Regions from separate parts of the Sporosarcina sp. FSL K6-3508 genome, predicted to be linked through region 2. Evidence: riboswitches for the same ligand, from Rfam matches in the RefSeq annotation. Region 2 holds a riboswitch; each other region holds the start of a gene.

Region 1 (4,214 bases), 350 kb from region 2:
GTCTTTGCAGATTACGACCGGCTCATGCAAATTTTCATCAATATCACCAAAAACAGTATCCAATTTTGTGAAAACGGGACGATTACTCTAATTGCCAAGGAAAACGAGAAAGAAACGATTATCGAAATCGCAGATACGGGAATCGGCATGAACCCCGCTGAAATCGAACAAATTTGGGATCGTTTTTATAAAGCTATCATTTCAAGAACTTCCACGCCGTACGGTGAATTTGGGCTTGGTCTTTCAATCGTCAAACAGCTTGTCCTTCTACACGAGGGCGTGATCGATGTACAGAGTGAAAAAGGCAAAGGTGCTCTCTTTACGATAAGATTGCCAAAATAAAAAAAGCCGCTCACATAGCGGCTTTTCGTGATTAATTACACGTCATATAACGCCAATAATCATCACCTAAGACACCTGATAAGTATGCCAGCCCTTCGCTTTCCGACTGACGTATAGTCCACCAATCACCGTCACCAAGCGATAGATAGATCTCATGATGAGGAGCGTCGTTATGATAACCAACCAAATCGATATTTCCTCCACAATCCAGATGACCCTTCACTTCATAATGGATGGGTGGAGAAACTGTCAGTGGATTCCCGACATCATGCACTATCTCAAAATTGATTTCTGACGGCTTCCCTTCCAAACGTTTGATTTCAATATCTTCTAACGATGCATGACCATGACGCTTATAGCGTTTCAAATAATTCATGCCAATAGATGGACCGACAGCCTTCGTAAATTGAAGCGAGCTTTCTTCAATATTGAATTCACCTCGCATATCCACTCGCGTCCGATAACTTTTCCCTTCTGGGTCGAAATCCCGGTCATCACCAGCGAAGTATGGCAACGGAGACAAGAGATTAGGATTTTTCAGGATATCTTCTTTTAAAAATGTAATATAGCGAAACTTCCACCGATCTATTTCTAGCACCTTTTTACGCTTTGCCACCGGTTGCAATAAGTGATCCCGACAATTCACTCGTATTGAAAACGTATAGCTTTCCTCCGTCGGCTTGTTCTCTGAACTAGGCGGCATCACTACTTCAAATGCTTTCGATACGATCGACTTACTGACATTCATTTGCTGATTGCTGTCAATTAGTGGACGAGTACCCAAAACACTATATGTAACCGCCTCGGACATGCTTGATTCTCGATCGATGAAGCGGTTATTCTCTACGGTATCGAGATATATTCCATTACGGTAAATATCGTATTTTTCTACGCCTTTAATTCGCTCCCAAGACAAAGCAATTTGTGACGAAGCCGCAATTGTTGTGATGACCAAACGTTGTAGAGGATGTTCGTCTTCCACCCTGCTCGTTAAAGCAGATGTTTGAATCACTATGACGTCTTCTACTTTTTCGTCTTTTACACGTTCAATCGTATATTGAAATGGGTGTCTTGAATCGAGTTCTCCGTCAGTAAATTCAGCAACAGTCCCTTCATACAACTGCCGTTCATTTTTATAGACCCTATAGTACCCTCCTGTATCACTCCAAACAAACGATAGCTCCCCCAATGAATGCTTCATACTTTGAACTTCGAATAATGGCTCCATTTTTCATCTGCTCCTTTTTATTCATTTCATATCAATCGACTGTTTCATTTCAGACACTTATGCAACATTGGGCATATGTGTTTACCTACTTCTTCTATGTGTTATCTATCATTTTTATACAATTCATTCTGCTCATCCCAGTATCGTTTTATCCTTCTGTAAATATATGCTACAATCAATATGTCTGATTCATATTCACCACTAGGGGAGCCCGGTTTAATGGGCTGAGATGCATTTACCGCAAACCCTTGGAACCTGATCTAGTCATACTAGCGAAGGGAAGTGGGTAGTTATCGTACCCAACAGCCCATTTCGAATGGGCTTTTTGTATATATACCTTTATAGAGAGGAAGAGAAACATGCCGCTTATTCACCAACTTCGCAAGGAACAACCACTGGTTCATTGCATTACGAATATCGTAGTAGCGAATTTTCAAGCGAATGGTCTATTAGCTATCGGAGCCTCTCCTGTAATGGCTGATGCAATAGAAGAAGCAAAGGATATCGCAAAAGTTGCCGATTGTAGCATTCTGAATATCGGGACGTTGAAGCAACAAACAGTAGATGCAATGATTTTGTCAGGCAACAGTGCCCGCGCAGCGGGAAAACCTGTTGTGCTGGACCCGGTCGGTGCAGGCGCGACTCCCTTCCGAAAAGCTTGTGTACTGCAAATCTTAGATGAAGTGGATGTTACTCTGCTTCGATGTAATGTCGGAGAATTGGCTGCTATCGTAGACATCCCCTGGAATGCAAAAGGCGTAGATGCAGGAGAAGGACAAGCCGACGTAGAGGGAATCGCAAAAATCGTTGCCTTGAAATATGCATGCTTAGTGGCTGTATCTGGAGAAATTGATATCGTTACTGACGGCCATTCCACGTTATCCATTACTGGGGGACACCCTATGATGACGAATATTACGGGTACAGGTTGTTTACTCAGTTCCGTAGTAGGAGCATTCTTATCAATCGGGAGCGAACGTCCTTTAGAAGCAGCAGCGGCGGCACTCGCATTTTATAAACGTGCAGGCGAAGAAGCGGCCAAAGTTTCTCATGGGCCAGGTGATTTTGCTATGAACTTTTTGAATGCATTATATACATTGGATCGCAAAACCAAAACGTACTTAGTATAACTACGAGTAAGGGGGTTTTTTCATTGACAGTAAAAGTAGCATTGACTATTGCCGGTTCAGACAGCGGTGGCGGTGCTGGAATCCAAGCCGATCTAAAAACGTTTCAAGAGCTCGGTGTATTTGGCACATCCGCACTTACTGCCATTACCGCCCAAAACACACAAGGCGTTCATGGTGTTTATCCAGTACCAGTAGAAGGCGTAGTAGCTCAAGTACGTGCTGTACTGGATGATTTTGAAGTGAAAGCCTGTAAAACAGGTATGCTATTTTCTACAGAAATTATAATGGCTATTGCTTCTTTATTGGAAGAATACCCGCCGATTCCTCTCGTGATTGATCCTGTCATGATTGCCAAAGGTGGTCAATCATTATTACTGCAAGAAGCGGTCCAAGCGATGAAGGAAAATTTAATCCCAATTGCCACTATTATTACGCCCAACATTCCGGAAGCCGAAGTACTAACAGGCATGAAGATTGTAACGGATGAGGATATTCAAGAAGCGGCGCAAATCATCATCGAGCTAGGTGCAAGAGCCGTCATTATGAAGGGCGGCCACCGCAACGATGTGCTCGAAGCAAAAGATTATTACGCTGATTGTGAAGGTCAATCTTTCACCATGACAACGCCTTGGGTACAAACAAAAGATACCCATGGTACAGGCTGTACGTTTGCAGCTGCTTTAACCGGTTTTATCGCAAAAGGCTATTCCTTGTCAGATGCCGTTGCAGAAGCAAAACAATTTATCCAAGCTGCGATCGAAGACAGTCTACGCATTGGTTCTGGGCATGGACCGACGAACCACTGGGCATATAATCGTTTAAAGAAGGAGATGCACTAATGCGGAATGCAGAAGTGAGAAAAGCTTTGAGTCTTTATTTTGTGATGGGTACCCCAAATACTGCAACAAATGGGGAGCAAGAAACGCTGGACATCTTAGAGGCAGCTCTTCGTGGGGGTATTACTTGCTTCCAGTTGCGCGAAAAAGGCGAGAATGCTTTGAAAGGAGAGGCATTGGTCGGTTTCGCGAAAAAATGTCAGGTATTATGTCGTCAGTACCATATTCCTTTTATCATTAATGATGATGTGGATCTTGCCTTGGCCATTAATGCAGACGGCGTCCACGTTGGCCAAGACGACGAGCAAGCTGGCATTGTCCGAACGCGAATCGGTCCAAGTAAATGGCTAGGTGTCTCTACCCATAACGCAGAAGAAGTACAGCTTGCTCAAGCAATCGGTGCTGACTATGTAGGCATTGGTCCGATCTATCCGACAGCGACCAAACTAGATGCCTCTGCTGTCGTTGGCCCTGCGCTTATTAAGGAAATCCATACAGCTTTTCCTGATATGGCGATTGTAGGGATCGGGGGTATTTCTTTGGCGAACTTCGGTCCCGCTTTGCATGCAGGCGCGGATGGCATCGCAGTGATTTCTTCTATCGCATCTGCTGAAAACCCTTCAGCAGCAACGCAAACCTTTTCTGAATCAATACGAGCCATTAAAAATTAAATTTTAT
Region 2 (4,214 bases):
AAAAATGTTGTTTGGATTTTCTACTGTAGTCATTTTAATTGTTTTATTAGGTGTTTATATCGTTTACACATTAAATCATTCTAATAACTTAACGAAAGCGGTTTTAGATAAAGAACTGCCACTTTTAATTATAGATGAACAGCTATCTCTGGATATGGCGAATCAACTCGCAGCGTCTCGTGGTTTCATTCTAACAGGTGACGACAGTTTTAAAGAGTTGTTTAATAGCTACACCGAAAAAAGTGAAAATCGTCAATCATCTTTAAAAAAACTAGGGGGAACCCAAGAAAGTATTAACCTATTCGAAAGAACGGTTGAATGGCGTAATTTTGTTACTGAACAAGTATTCGCTGAATATGAAAGAGGAAATGAAGAGGAAGCTCTTCGTAATGTTATGTCGATGACTGATGAAGCTCGTAGTTTAATGTCGTCTTACGAAGAAGCAGCTAAAAACCGAGAAAATTTTATTATTGATTTAGAGAAAAATATGCTAGCAAACGGGAAAACGACATTACTTATTGTCACTGGAGTAATTGTTCTAGTCATTCTTTTAAGCATAGCCACGGCTATAATTACAGCTAACTCGATTTCAAGACCACTCCGAATCGTCATGAATCGAATGAAACTCATTACGAGCGGAGATTTAAGTAGCGAGCCTATGGAAACACATCTTAAAGATGAAATCGGCCAATTAATCGCATCGACGAATGAAATGAGTGCCAGCACTCGTCATTTATTAGATGAAATCAATCATGTGGCCGAAACTGTGTCTACACAAAGTGAAGAATTGACTCAATCAGCAAATGAAGTAAAAGCAGGCACGGCCCAAATTGCCATAACGATGGAAGACTTAGCAAACGGCACAGAGTCTCAAGCCGATAACGCCACGATTTTGTCATCCTCCATGGAAACTTTCGTAGCAAAAGTGATGGAAGCCAATGAAAATGGTATGCATGTACAAAAATCTTCCACTTCGGTTCTTGAGATGACGAACCAAGGAAGTGAATTGATGACTTCTTCTTCCAAGCAAATGGCTGTGATTGATCAAATCGTTCACGATGCCGTTGTTAAAGTAGAAGGATTGGATCAGCACACGCAAGAAATCTCTGAACTAGTTTCTGTCATTCAAGACATTGCGGGCCAGACGAATTTATTGGCATTGAATGCCGCAATTGAGGCTGCGCGAGCTGGCGAGCATGGGAAAGGCTTCGCAGTCGTAGCGGATGAAGTGAGAAAACTTGCAGAGCAATCTTCTTCATCTGTCACAAACATTACAGATATCGTCAACCGCATTCAAAATGAATCCAGAACAGTAACAGATTCACTGCAGGACGGGTATAAAGAAGTCGAAGAAGGAACAAGCCAAATTAAACAAACGGGTGAAACATTCGATAAAATCAGTACAGCTGTTACAGAAATGGCGAATCGAATTCGCAGTATAGCTGAAGACTTAAACGACATTTCAGCAAATGGCCAGGAAATGCGCAGCTCTATAGAAGAAATTGCAGCAATTACCGAGCAATCTGCAGCAGGGGTCGAAGAAACTTCTGCCTCATCCGAACAAGCAAGCAGCTCCATGGAGGAAGTAGCTAATAACTCCAATGATTTAGCAAAACTAGCAGAGGAATTGAATCTACTGATGCAACGATTCAAACTCTAAAATCGCATATCTTTTCAAATGCACCGATAATAGCGTCTTCTCTAATTACAGAGTAGACGCTTTTTGAACGACAATAACACAGCCACAAATTCTTACTTTTTCACATGTAGTCTATTGCGCCTCAGGTTGCCAGATAAATTAGACTGTTGTATACTATGACTGCTTACATAATTGTCCGTACGGGTGCTTGAGTGAATCAGGCTGAGATAGCAGATAAAACCACTGCTGACCGTTAATCTGATCTGGGTAATGCCAGCGTAGAGAGCGTTCGAAGGGAATATCCGGGACCTGCATGTCCCCTCCTCGGCTGTCTGCTCTTTCAGACGGCTTTTTTGTATAGGCAAAAAAAGAAGGAGTGGGATCTATTGAAAAGATTGAAATTCACAGATTTATTGATCACGATTATGATCGGGGTCGTTTTCGGAATCCTGATGAAGTTCTGGGATGATCTGTATACCGTTGTAAAGCCGATCCTGCCAGTTGCACGTCAGCTGATTTATGGAATGTGGTTCATGGTCGGTCCATTTGCTTATCTGCTCATCCGTAAACCCGGTACAGCGCTGATCGCAAGTATTGCAGGGGCTAGTTTATCCGCATTTGCCGGGCATGGCATCGAAGTTCTAATGTATGGTTTCGTTCAGGGACTTGCAGCAGAATTGCTGTTTGCAGCGTTCCGTTATAAACGCTTCTCAATGGTAGTTGCTGGATTAGCGGGCGTCGCTTCATGCCTGGCCAGCTTTACGCTCGACTTGTTCTATGGTTATGCAGCACTTGAAACGTGGGCACTTATCGTGAAATATGGACTACGTGCCATCAGTGCATTCATCTTCACTGGGATTTTCGCCGTGCTGATCGTCCGGGCACTCGAAGCAACTGGTGTGACGTCTTTAATTCGTCCAGTTGATAAAAAAGAATATACGATGCTGGATCGGTAAATTTTGATGAATTATTCGAATAGATATGCCATCAATCTAACCAATCTGCGTTTGAAATTTCCTGGAGAGGATTCCTTGATCTTCAAGGATCTCTCCTTTTCGGTTCAGCCAGGTGAAAAAGTACTCATGCTCGGACCAAGCGGCTGTGGAAAATCGACGTTACTGCAAGTGCTCAGCGGAATCGTTCCGAACTCCATTGAGTTGCCAATGAAAGCCGATAAAATCAATCTGCCCGACTCATGGGGCTTCGTCTTTCAAGATCCCGATACGCAGTTCTGTATGTCATATGTCGATGAAGAGCTCGCATTTGTACTGGAAAACCTGAACATACCGCGCAGCGATATGGCACCTTTGATAGAAGAGGCGCTAAAACGCGTCGATCTACATTTGGAAAACTTACACACACCGATCCTTGAACTATCTCAAGGTATGAAACAACGGCTTGCACTTGCTTCCGTACTTCTACTAAAGCCCGATGTTCTGTTTCTCGACGAACCTTCCGCATTACTTGATCCCGAAGGCACCGAACAAATCTGGTCATCTATTAAACAAGCAACTGCGGATAAGACCGTAATTATTGTTGAGCATAAAATTGACTTGATTGCAGACTGGGTAGACCGTGTTGTCTTGTTTAATGACCATGGAATTATTCTAGCGGACGACTCTCCTTCCACCATTTTCAAGCACTATCAAGAAGAATTGAAACGCTACGGTATTTGGTATCCAAGTGTGTGGGATGAGTATAAGGAATCTGAGTCTTTTAAATCGATGATGCATGAACGTGAACAAGTTTCCTCATTTGAAAAGATCCTTCTCAACGACTTTCATGGTTTTCGTGGCACTGCCCCGAAAATCTTTGCAAAGAAAGCAGTGGCTAAAACAGGTGACTGGATTGCGATCACGGGTGAAAATGGTTCAGGAAAAAGTACGCTGCTTCTTTCTCTTATGCAATTATTACGCACTGAAGGCATCTATAAAGTGAATGGTGAACGCGTTATTCAGAAGAAAAGGAAAAAGCAGTTGCCTAAAGGACTCTCGCTCGTCTTTCAAAATCCAGAACTGCAATTTGTGACGAATTCGATAGCTGAAGAATTAACGGTCTCTCTGCATAAAATGAGCAAACCTCAAGCAGTGAACTATGCGGCAGATTTAATGCAACTCTTTAATTTACCGAATTCAGGCACACGGCATCCTTATCAGCTTTCCACGGGCCAAAAGCGTCGTTTAAGTGTGGCCACTGCCTTGACTCCGCAAACGGATATTTTGCTTTTGGATGAACCTACTTTTGGTCAAGATGCACGCAATACATTCGCGATTTTAGAGAAGCTTGAACAGCTACGCGTTCAAGGAATTACGATTCTCATGGTGACCCATGACATGGAGATCGTGAAAAACTTTGCGACTTCAGTATGGACAGTGGAAGACGGCGTATTGTATACAAACAATGAAATGGTTGGAGGTGTATTTGAATGCTTGCATGGTTCACACCTAGACGAGAAACATGGCTATTCAAAGTAAACCCTGCACTCAAATTCATCATCTTCTTTGCTTTTCTGCTCATCACCTTATTTAATCAGAACTTGTCGTTTGCAGTTTGGCAAGCAGTGCTGTACGGCATT
Region 3 (4,214 bases), 110 kb from region 2:
TGTCGTTGCAGCTTCGGCGACAGTTGGGTTAATCGGTAAAGAGGGTCTGTTGATTCGCCGTGTACTGTTCCCGCTCAGTTATTATTTATTGGCAGCTGGATTCTTCGGCATGGCATTTATCCACGGATTCCTAAATATCTGGTTGATCCTCGCTATTGGAATTATGGCGGCATATACCATCAAAATGGCGACAGATAAACGGATGTTGTCAGTAGAATCATTGCGTCAACCATCGTAATTATAGAATGCAAAAAAGAGCCACTGATTGGCTCTTTTTTGTCATGGTTAAATTTTATTTACTCGGTTCGCGTCTACTCTGATACGTTACGTACTTCCTGCAACCTATTTTTAATAATGAATACTCTCCACCTTCTGGCACTTTTCACATTCTCTATGTGTCGAAGTTTCTATATATTCATGGATACATTCGGCTTGCAACTTATATAACTTTTCCTCTAATTCACGTAGACCTTGGCGCTGCACAACAATATGACGAACTAACTGTTTTGCTGAAGTCATCTAACCCACTCCTAATCAAAGATAGATTTTAGCACCAGATCTTTTGAATTCTTCCGCTTTTTCCTGCATTCCTTTTTCGATTGCCAGATTCTCTTCTGGACTATTTTTATCCACGTACTTTCGAATGTCGTGAGAAATACGCATACTGCAGAATTTCGGCCCGCACATTGAACAGAAATGAGATACTTTCGCCCCTTCTGCCGGTAACGTTTCATCGTGATATTCCATCGCTCGTTCTGGATCTAGACTCAGATTGAATTGATCTCTCCAACGAAATTCGAAGCGAGCTTTGGATAATGCATCATCGCGCTTTTGTGCATTTGGATGGCCTTTCGCTAAGTCTGCTGCATGGGCAGCTATTTTATATGTGATGACACCTTCACGAACATCCTCTTTATTTGGTAATCCGAGATGCTCTTTTGGCGTTACATAGCACAGCATCGCAGTCCCGAACCACCCGATCATCGCAGCACCAATTGCAGATGTGATGTGGTCATACGCAGGCGCGATATCTGTCGTCAACGGACCTAATGTATAGAATGGTGCCTCCTGACAAACTTCCATTTGTTTATCAACATTTTCCTTAATTAAATGCATCGGTACATGCCCAGGTCCTTCGACCATCACTTGCACATCGTGCTTCCAAGCAATTTTCGTCAGTTCACCAAGCGTATCCAGCTCAGCAAATTGCGCTTCATCATTAGCATCTGCAATCGATCCCGGACGCAAGCCATCTCCCAATGAAAATGCGATATCATACTGCTTCATGATTTCACAAATTTCCTCGAAATGCGTGTAGAGAAAACTTTCTTCATGATGAAGCATGCACCATTGCGCCATAATCGAACCGCCACGTGAGACAATGCCTGTCACTCGGTTAACCGTCAGCGGTATATAGCGTAGCAGTACCCCCGCATGAATCGTGAAATAGCTGACGCCTTGCTCGGCCTGTTCAATCAATGTGTCGCGGAAGACTTCCCATGATAAATCTTCCACTTTTCCATTCACTTTTTCGAGCGCCTGATAGAGCGGAACTGTCCCCACCGGTACAGGGGAATTTCGGATGATCCACTCACGTGTCGTATGGATATTCTTACCTGTCGATAAATCCATAATATTGTCCGCACCCCAGCGTGTTGCCCACGTCATCTTCTCCACTTCTTCTGCAATCGATGAAGAGACTGCGGAATTTCCGATATTCGCATTAATTTTGACATGAAATTTACTGCCGATAATCATAGGCTCTGCTTCGGGGTGGTTAATATTGGACGGAATGATTGCCCGTCCTCTCGCAACCTCATCGCGTACCAACTCCGATTCAACGCCTTCACGAATCGCAATGAACTCCATTTCAGGTGTGATCATCCCTTTTCGTGCATAATGCATCTGCGTAACATTCTTTCCCTTTTTAGCTCGCAGCGGTTTGCGCTTCAATAAAGGAAATTGCGCATCGTTATTCATTTGCTCTATTGAACGATAGCCATTATCCTGTGGTTTTACTTGTCTTCCTTCATATTCTTCCACGTCATTACGTTCCCATATCCAATTTTCCTTAATGGCTGGAAGTCCTTTTTTAATATCGACTTCATAGCCTGCTTCCGTGTATTTTCCGCTCGTATCATAAACGCGGAACGGTTCATTCGGAAACTCATCTTGCTCTGTCACGGTTGGTGATAGTTCAATTTCGCGCATAGGTACAAGCAAATCGGATCGACTTCCTTGTACATATACTTTTCTGCTTGCCGGAAAACAATCGTGAATGTGGATCTCTTTTTCTGTCGTTTGTTTCATTTGTCATCGTCTCCTTTGTGAGGGCAGACCATGACTCCATCCGAGTAAAGGGAATCAGCAGCACAAAAAAAGACCAGCTCCATAAAAAAAGGACCTGGTCTTTCAAAAACGCACAAAAGTACGCTGATTGATAGATTGAAAACTTCCCCACGCTGGTACGAGCCAGATCAGGTCCAAAGAGTTCGGAATGCATTTTACTCATCCCATCTCAGTCCAGTCGCGCTGGACACCCCTAGTTATGATTATTGAATTGTCGAACAACTATAGTTTATCATAGAGTAATGCTTTGTCAACTAGAGGAAGTAAAAGAATTACCTTCCATTCGAATCAACCGATCTTTCAGTTGCTGACCATCCCGGTAGCCCGATAGACTTCCATTTTTTGCGATGACCCGATGACATGGGATGACAAGCAACAACGGATTCTTTCCAATCGCGGAAGCAGCTGCTCGAATTGCAGAAGGATGACCGATTATCTCGGCAATGTCTGAATATGTCACCAATTGTCCATACGGAATATCTTGAAGCGCTTTCCACACCTTGTTTTGAAATGGTGTGCCTGACCAATCCACGGAGCATGTGAAATCTTGCACTTCTCCAGACAAGTAACTTCTCACTTCATTTGCGTATTCAGCTAATCTGTCTGCATTTTCCTTCACTTCGCCAGCGCCATATTGTTTGGTGAGCCAACTCTTCATTTTTTCCTCAGCATCTTCAGCTAAGCCTACATAGAGAAGGCCCCTTTCAGTCGCTGCCATTGTTACGTTCCAACCTTCCACATCAAAACTTGTCCAATAAACCAGTTTCCCCACTACCTTTCTATTAGCCAAACAGCTTCAATCCAACGGCCCCTACTATAATCAATGACAAAAAGAAAATCCTTTTCACACTTGCAGACTCTTTAAAGATTAGAATACCAGCCAGGACTGCCCCTGCCGCTCCCAATCCTGTCCAGACTGCATAAGCCGTACTCATTTGAATATCGCGCATCGCTAACGATAAAAAAACAAAGCCGAAACTGAATACTCCAACTATGAGTAGGAGACGCTTGATCGTACGTTTCTGCAAGTAATAATTGATGCTTATAACCCCAAAGATTTCTCCAAGACTGGCAATCGCTAAATAAACCCAAGCCAACGTCAACTGCCCCCTTCTTGATTCGCTTCATCCGACTGCTCATCTGTAGTCAGTTTGATACCAACAACCCCGATGACAATCAAACAGATAAATGACAGCGTAATCCAGGTGAAGTCCGCGTGGAAAACGAAAATATCAACTAATAGAATGGCTGCAGCGCCTGAACCGGTGAAGACAGCATAAACAGTCCCTGAAGGCAATTTCTCACATGCCTTAATAATGAAATAAAAACTAAATATAATCGCGCCTCCAGTTCCGATCCAATGCAGAAACGTCTCCGAATAGCGCAGTCCCACCACCCAAAATATTTCTACGACCGCAGCTAAAGCGACATAACTCCAAGCCAAAGTTAACGTCTCCTTTCATTCGCTCTATAGTGTCTATTAGTATAACAAACCTTTCAGTTAAACGAAAAAAGCATTCCTAGTAGAAGTAAGCTTGCATCTGCTATGTTCGCATGATAGAATGAATCCACTAATAATTTTTCCTATATTAAGAATATTCTTATCGAGAGAGACGGAGGGATAGGCCCAAAGAAGTCTCAGCAACCAGCCAGCTTGGCATGGTGCTAATTCCAAGGGTGAACACCGCCTTGAAGATGAGAATACTGAAGAAAATGTTGTATGTTCGAGGGCCTATTCGAAATGAAGAGGCTCTTTTTTATTTTTCTGAAGGGGATGGATACTATGACAAACAATGAATTAGAAACAAGATTAGTCCAGCTGGGGAATAACAGCGATAAGAAAACGGGCGCAGTCAATACACCGA
Region 4 (4,214 bases), 870 kb from region 2:
TCACAGGTGAATCGGTTCCCGCCAGCAAAATGCTGGATGATCAAGTATTCAGCGGTACACTAGTGGAACATGGTTATATAGAAGTGATTGCCGTAAGGGTTGGTAATGACACGACTTTCGCCCGCATTATTGAATTAGTGGAAGAAGCGCAGGAATCCAAATCGAAAACCGAAAAGTTTCTCGAGCGTTTTGCTACTATCTATACGCCTTCCATTGTGCTCTTGTCCGTGCTCGTTTATCTTTTAACACGGAACATCGAAATGACGTTAACTTTCCTCGTCATCGCTTGCCCTGGAGCCCTCGTCATTTCCGCACCGGTTTCGATCGTTGCAGGAATTGGCAACGGAGCCCGAAACGGTGTCTTGATAAAAGGCGGAGAAGTAATGGAACAGCTAGCGAAAATTGATACGATCGTCTTTGATAAAACAGGTACATTGACAAGAGGGCGACCTGAAGTAACTGATGTCTACGGATTAGGTATAGAGAAAGAAGAGTTACTGCGTCTCACAGCCGAAGCCGAAATGATTTCAGAACACCATCTAGGCCGGACTATCGTTAAAGAAGCGAAGAAACGTGCGATTCATTTGTCCAATCAACCGGAAGACGCTGAAGTGGTTAAAGGAAATGGAATAATGGCTACAGTAGAAGGAAAGCATCTCGCAGTTGGCAATCGCAAACTAATGGAAGACCAAAAGATCCCGATTCCTTCTGAAATGGAAGACTATGCATCACAACGTGAGAAAGCTGGAAATACGGCAATTTTCGTCAGTATTTCCCGGGAAATCACAGGAATCATCTCTGTCGCCGATCAAATTCGTCCGGAAGCTACCGAAGCGTTGGCCAAATTGCGGAAAAATGGCATCAAGCAAATGATCATGCTGACAGGCGACAATCGACATACAGCCCAACTAGTTGGCGAACACCTTGGCCTTGACGAAATCTATGCGGAATTATTGCCTGAAGATAAAGTGGCGGCAGTTCAGAGTTTGAAAGAACAAGGTCACCGAGTTGCTATGGCAGGCGACGGAATCAACGATGCACCCGCCATAGCAACGGCGGATATTGGGCTTGCCATGGGAGAAGGCGGAACAGATATTTCAATGGAGACAGCGGACATCGTCTTGATGGCAGATCGGCTCGATCAATTCTCCCATGCCTATGCTTTAGCGAAAGCAACTGTACAGAACATGAAGCAGAATACATTCTTTGCGGTCGGTACCGTATTCCTTCTGTTGCTCGGTGTATTACTCGGCAAAGTATTCCTCGCTTCCGGTATGCTCGTCCATGAAGTGAGCGTACTTCTGGTGATCCTGAACGCCATTCGATTAATACGTTATACTAACGACAAGCCATCGAATCAAAAACAAAGTGAGGTGATATCGGATGAACCAAGGATCACATTGTGACCTAAGCACGAACGATCTTCACCGTTCCTGCGTTTCGCTCGTCCCTCTTTTCAATCACTTGGATAAGCAGCAAATGGATCAAATCGTCGCGCTTGCACGCAGCATAAGCTACCCTCGCGGTGAAATGATTTACCATAGCGGTGATCGCTCAGAAGGTTTATATATATTGCATAAAGGACGAGTCAAGGTCTATCGTCTATCGGAGAATGGCAAGGAACAACTCGTCCGTATCCTGAAACCAGGAGAATTCACAGGCGAGCTTTCCTTGTTCGACGCAAAGCCTCATGACGCATATGCGGAAACTTTGGAAGCCGTTGAACTGTGTATCATCCAACGGGACGAGATGCAGCAACTTTTGCAATCTCACCCTGCAATTTCATTGAGGATGCTTACGGAATTCTCTTCCCGACTCGCGGATACAGAGCTGCGAGCCGCCCGAATCGCCATGGAATCTGCTGAAACTCGACTTGCGTTGTATTTGGCGGATCTATCAGAGGAACAGCAACAATTGACCATCCGACTGCCGATGAGCCGAAAAGATCTAGCTTCCCATCTTGGCACGACACCCGAAACAATCAGTCGTAAATTAAGCGTATTCGAAGAACGGGGCTGGATTCGCCAGACCGGTTCTAAGATTGTAGAGATTTTCGATTTAGTTTCTTTATTACTCATATAATGGCTATATAAAATTCAGCAAGAGATGAAAATTTGACATCCCTCTTTTCTTTCAATCTGGTAAGTGCTATGCTGTAAGTGAATATTATAATCTTTTGACCATTAGGGGAATCCTTCACAAGGACTGAGAAAAGAGTGCGACTCTGAAACCCTTATCACCTGAACAGGTTCGTACCTGCGGAGGGAAGTGGCAAGTCGTTTTGGCGTACTCTCATACATGCCGACACATCCAACCACTTTCCGATTCGGGAAGTGGTTTTTTCATTTGGAGGTGAACTGGAAATGAAATTGGTCGGTGTCACGGATGATTGTCATTCTGTTGATGAACTGCTGCTCAAGTTGCTGGAGACGGAGCCTTATATCGATGAATTTATCTTACGTGAAAAGTCGAAGACGGATGAACAGCTGATCGAATTGATTTCACATCTCTCTACTAGAGGGTTTCCATTGGATAAAATAATTGTACACGCACGGCCCAGCCTCGCAAACTCGCTGTCCGTCCCCTGTCAGCTGACAGGCTATGGAATGTCGGTGAAGGAAGCACGTACCACTTTTCCGTCGCTGAGATTAGGATCTTCCGTCCATTCATTGGAAGAGGCACGAGAAGCACAAGCTGCCGGAGCAGACTGGCTATTGTATGGACATATTTATCTGACGTCATCCAAAAAAGGCTTGGCTCCGCGGGGTACGGATGAACTTTTTGAGATTGCATTATCATGCACGATTCCCGTCTATGCAATCGGTGGAATTCGACCAGTTCATCTGCCGGTTTTTAAAAGACACGGCGTCAGAGGTGCAGCAATCCTGTCCCCCATCAGCAGTCAAGACGCAGTGAGCGCAGTTAGAGATTATGCACGTGCAAGAGATTCATAGCAAAGGAGCGGTGTTCATTGGGCAAAACAATTGATTTGAACGGTAAGTCGTATTCGGTTGTACCTGAGGTGGAAACAGTTCAGCAGTTACTGGAGCATTTGAAGCTTGGCAATCGAATTTTGATCGTCGAAAAGAACAAGGAAATTCTGCAGAAGGACAGTTACGATGCACCAATTATGGACAGAGATCAAATTGAAATCATACATTTTGTTGGAGGCGGATGAGGATGTTACAAATAGCAGATAAAAGGTTTTCTTCACGTTTATTGTTAGGCACAGGGAAGTATCCTTCATTTGAGACTCAAAAAAAGGCAGTTGCGGTATCAGAGACAGAAATCTTAACATTTGCGGTGAGACGGATGAACATTTTCGAAGAGTCTCAGCCGAATTTCCTGGAGCAACTGGATTTAGAGCACTATACATTATTGCCAAATACAGCAGGCGCAAGCACAGCGGAGGAAGCGGTGCATATCGCGAAGCTGGCGAAAGCATCGGGATTATGTGATATGGTAAAGGTTGAGATTATTGGCTGCAGCCATTCGTTGTTGCCCGATCCAGTGGAAACGTTGCGTGCATCTGAAATGCTGCTTGAAGAAGGTTTCATCGTGCTGCCTTATACGTCGGATGATGTGGTGCTGGCACGGAAACTTTGTGAATTAGGCGTTCATGCCATCATGCCGGGCGCTGCACCGATTGGTTCAGGTCACGGAATTTTGAATCCGTTGAATCTTTCTCTAATTATCGAGCAATCAAATGTACCGGTCATTGTGGATGCGGGCATTGGATCACCGAAAGACGCGGCATACGCGATGGAGCTTGGAGCGGACGGCGTGCTATTGAATACAGCGGTTTCCGAAGCTGCAGACCCTGTTAAAATGGCAGAAGCGATGAAATTAGCGATTGAAGCGGGACATCTTGGCTATCAAGCAGGGCGCATGCCGGTAAGAGACTATGGCGTCGCGAGCAGTCCGCTAGAGGGGCTTGTGCCAAATTGATGAGTAAATATTCACGCCAAGAGCTGTTTACACCCATTGGAGCGGACGGCCAGCTGCGGATACGGGGGACCAAGGTGTTCGTCCTCGGCGCTGGGGCACTTGGTTCATCCGGAGCCGAAATGCTTGTACGCGCAGGTGTTGGTGAATTAACAATTGTAGATCGCGATATTTTGGAATGGTCCAATTTGCATCGTCAGCAGTTGTACGCTGAGCAAGACGTTGTCGAGCAATTACCGAAAGCCGCCGCTGCGGAAAGACGACTGCGC

The links. A riboswitch is a leader RNA that binds a small molecule or an ion and turns the genes downstream of it on or off. The one in region 2 is predicted to bind thiamine pyrophosphate.
Region 1: another riboswitch for thiamine pyrophosphate. It lies ahead of thiM (hydroxyethylthiazole kinase); the one in region 2 lies ahead of MKX97_RS15190 (ECF transporter S component).
Region 3: another riboswitch for thiamine pyrophosphate. It lies ahead of thiC (phosphomethylpyrimidine synthase ThiC); the one in region 2 lies ahead of MKX97_RS15190 (ECF transporter S component).
Region 4: another riboswitch for thiamine pyrophosphate. It lies ahead of MKX97_RS01430 (thiamine phosphate synthase); the one in region 2 lies ahead of MKX97_RS15190 (ECF transporter S component).

The regions. Positions count from the first base shown of each region.
Region 1 is NZ_CP152016.1:3,395,550-3,399,763, forward strand. Features, by position in the region: gene MKX97_RS16940 (HAMP domain-containing sensor histidine kinase) at 1-342, shown strand, start outside; gene MKX97_RS16945 (DUF3238 domain-containing protein) at 374-1,570, opposite strand; TPP riboswitch at 1,764-1,868, shown strand; gene thiM (hydroxyethylthiazole kinase) at 1,930-2,700, shown strand; gene thiD (bifunctional hydroxymethylpyrimidine kinase/phosphomethylpyrimidine kinase) at 2,724-3,539, shown strand; gene thiE (thiamine phosphate synthase) at 3,539-4,207, shown strand.
Region 2 is NZ_CP152016.1:3,049,412-3,053,625, forward strand. Features, by position in the region: gene MKX97_RS15185 (methyl-accepting chemotaxis protein) at 1-1,660, shown strand, start outside; TPP riboswitch at 1,830-1,941, shown strand; gene MKX97_RS15190 (ECF transporter S component) at 2,026-2,595, shown strand; gene MKX97_RS15195 (ATP-binding cassette domain-containing protein) at 2,671-4,113, shown strand; gene MKX97_RS15200 (energy-coupling factor transporter transmembrane component T) at 4,065-4,214, shown strand, end outside.
Region 3 is NZ_CP152016.1:2,937,292-2,941,505, forward strand. Features, by position in the region: gene MKX97_RS14610 (L-lactate permease) at 1-238, shown strand, start outside; gene MKX97_RS14615 (hypothetical protein) at 349-519, opposite strand; gene thiC (phosphomethylpyrimidine synthase ThiC) at 535-2,310, opposite strand; TPP riboswitch at 2,438-2,554, opposite strand; gene MKX97_RS14625 (methylated-DNA--[protein]-cysteine S-methyltransferase) at 2,600-3,139, opposite strand; gene MKX97_RS14630 (multidrug efflux SMR transporter) at 3,132-3,446, opposite strand; gene MKX97_RS14635 (multidrug efflux SMR transporter) at 3,449-3,793, opposite strand; SAM riboswitch class I at 3,948-4,051, shown strand; gene MKX97_RS14640 (methionine biosynthesis PLP-dependent protein) at 4,133-4,214, shown strand, end outside.
Region 4 is NZ_CP152016.1:295,153-299,366, reverse strand. Features, by position in the region: gene MKX97_RS01440 (cation-translocating P-type ATPase) at 1-1,406, shown strand, start outside; gene MKX97_RS01435 (Crp/Fnr family transcriptional regulator) at 1,384-2,082, shown strand; TPP riboswitch at 2,176-2,284, shown strand; gene MKX97_RS01430 (thiamine phosphate synthase) at 2,364-2,954, shown strand; gene thiS (sulfur carrier protein ThiS) at 2,984-3,178, shown strand; gene MKX97_RS01420 (thiazole synthase) at 3,175-3,948, shown strand; gene MKX97_RS01415 (ThiF family adenylyltransferase) at 3,945-4,214, shown strand, end outside.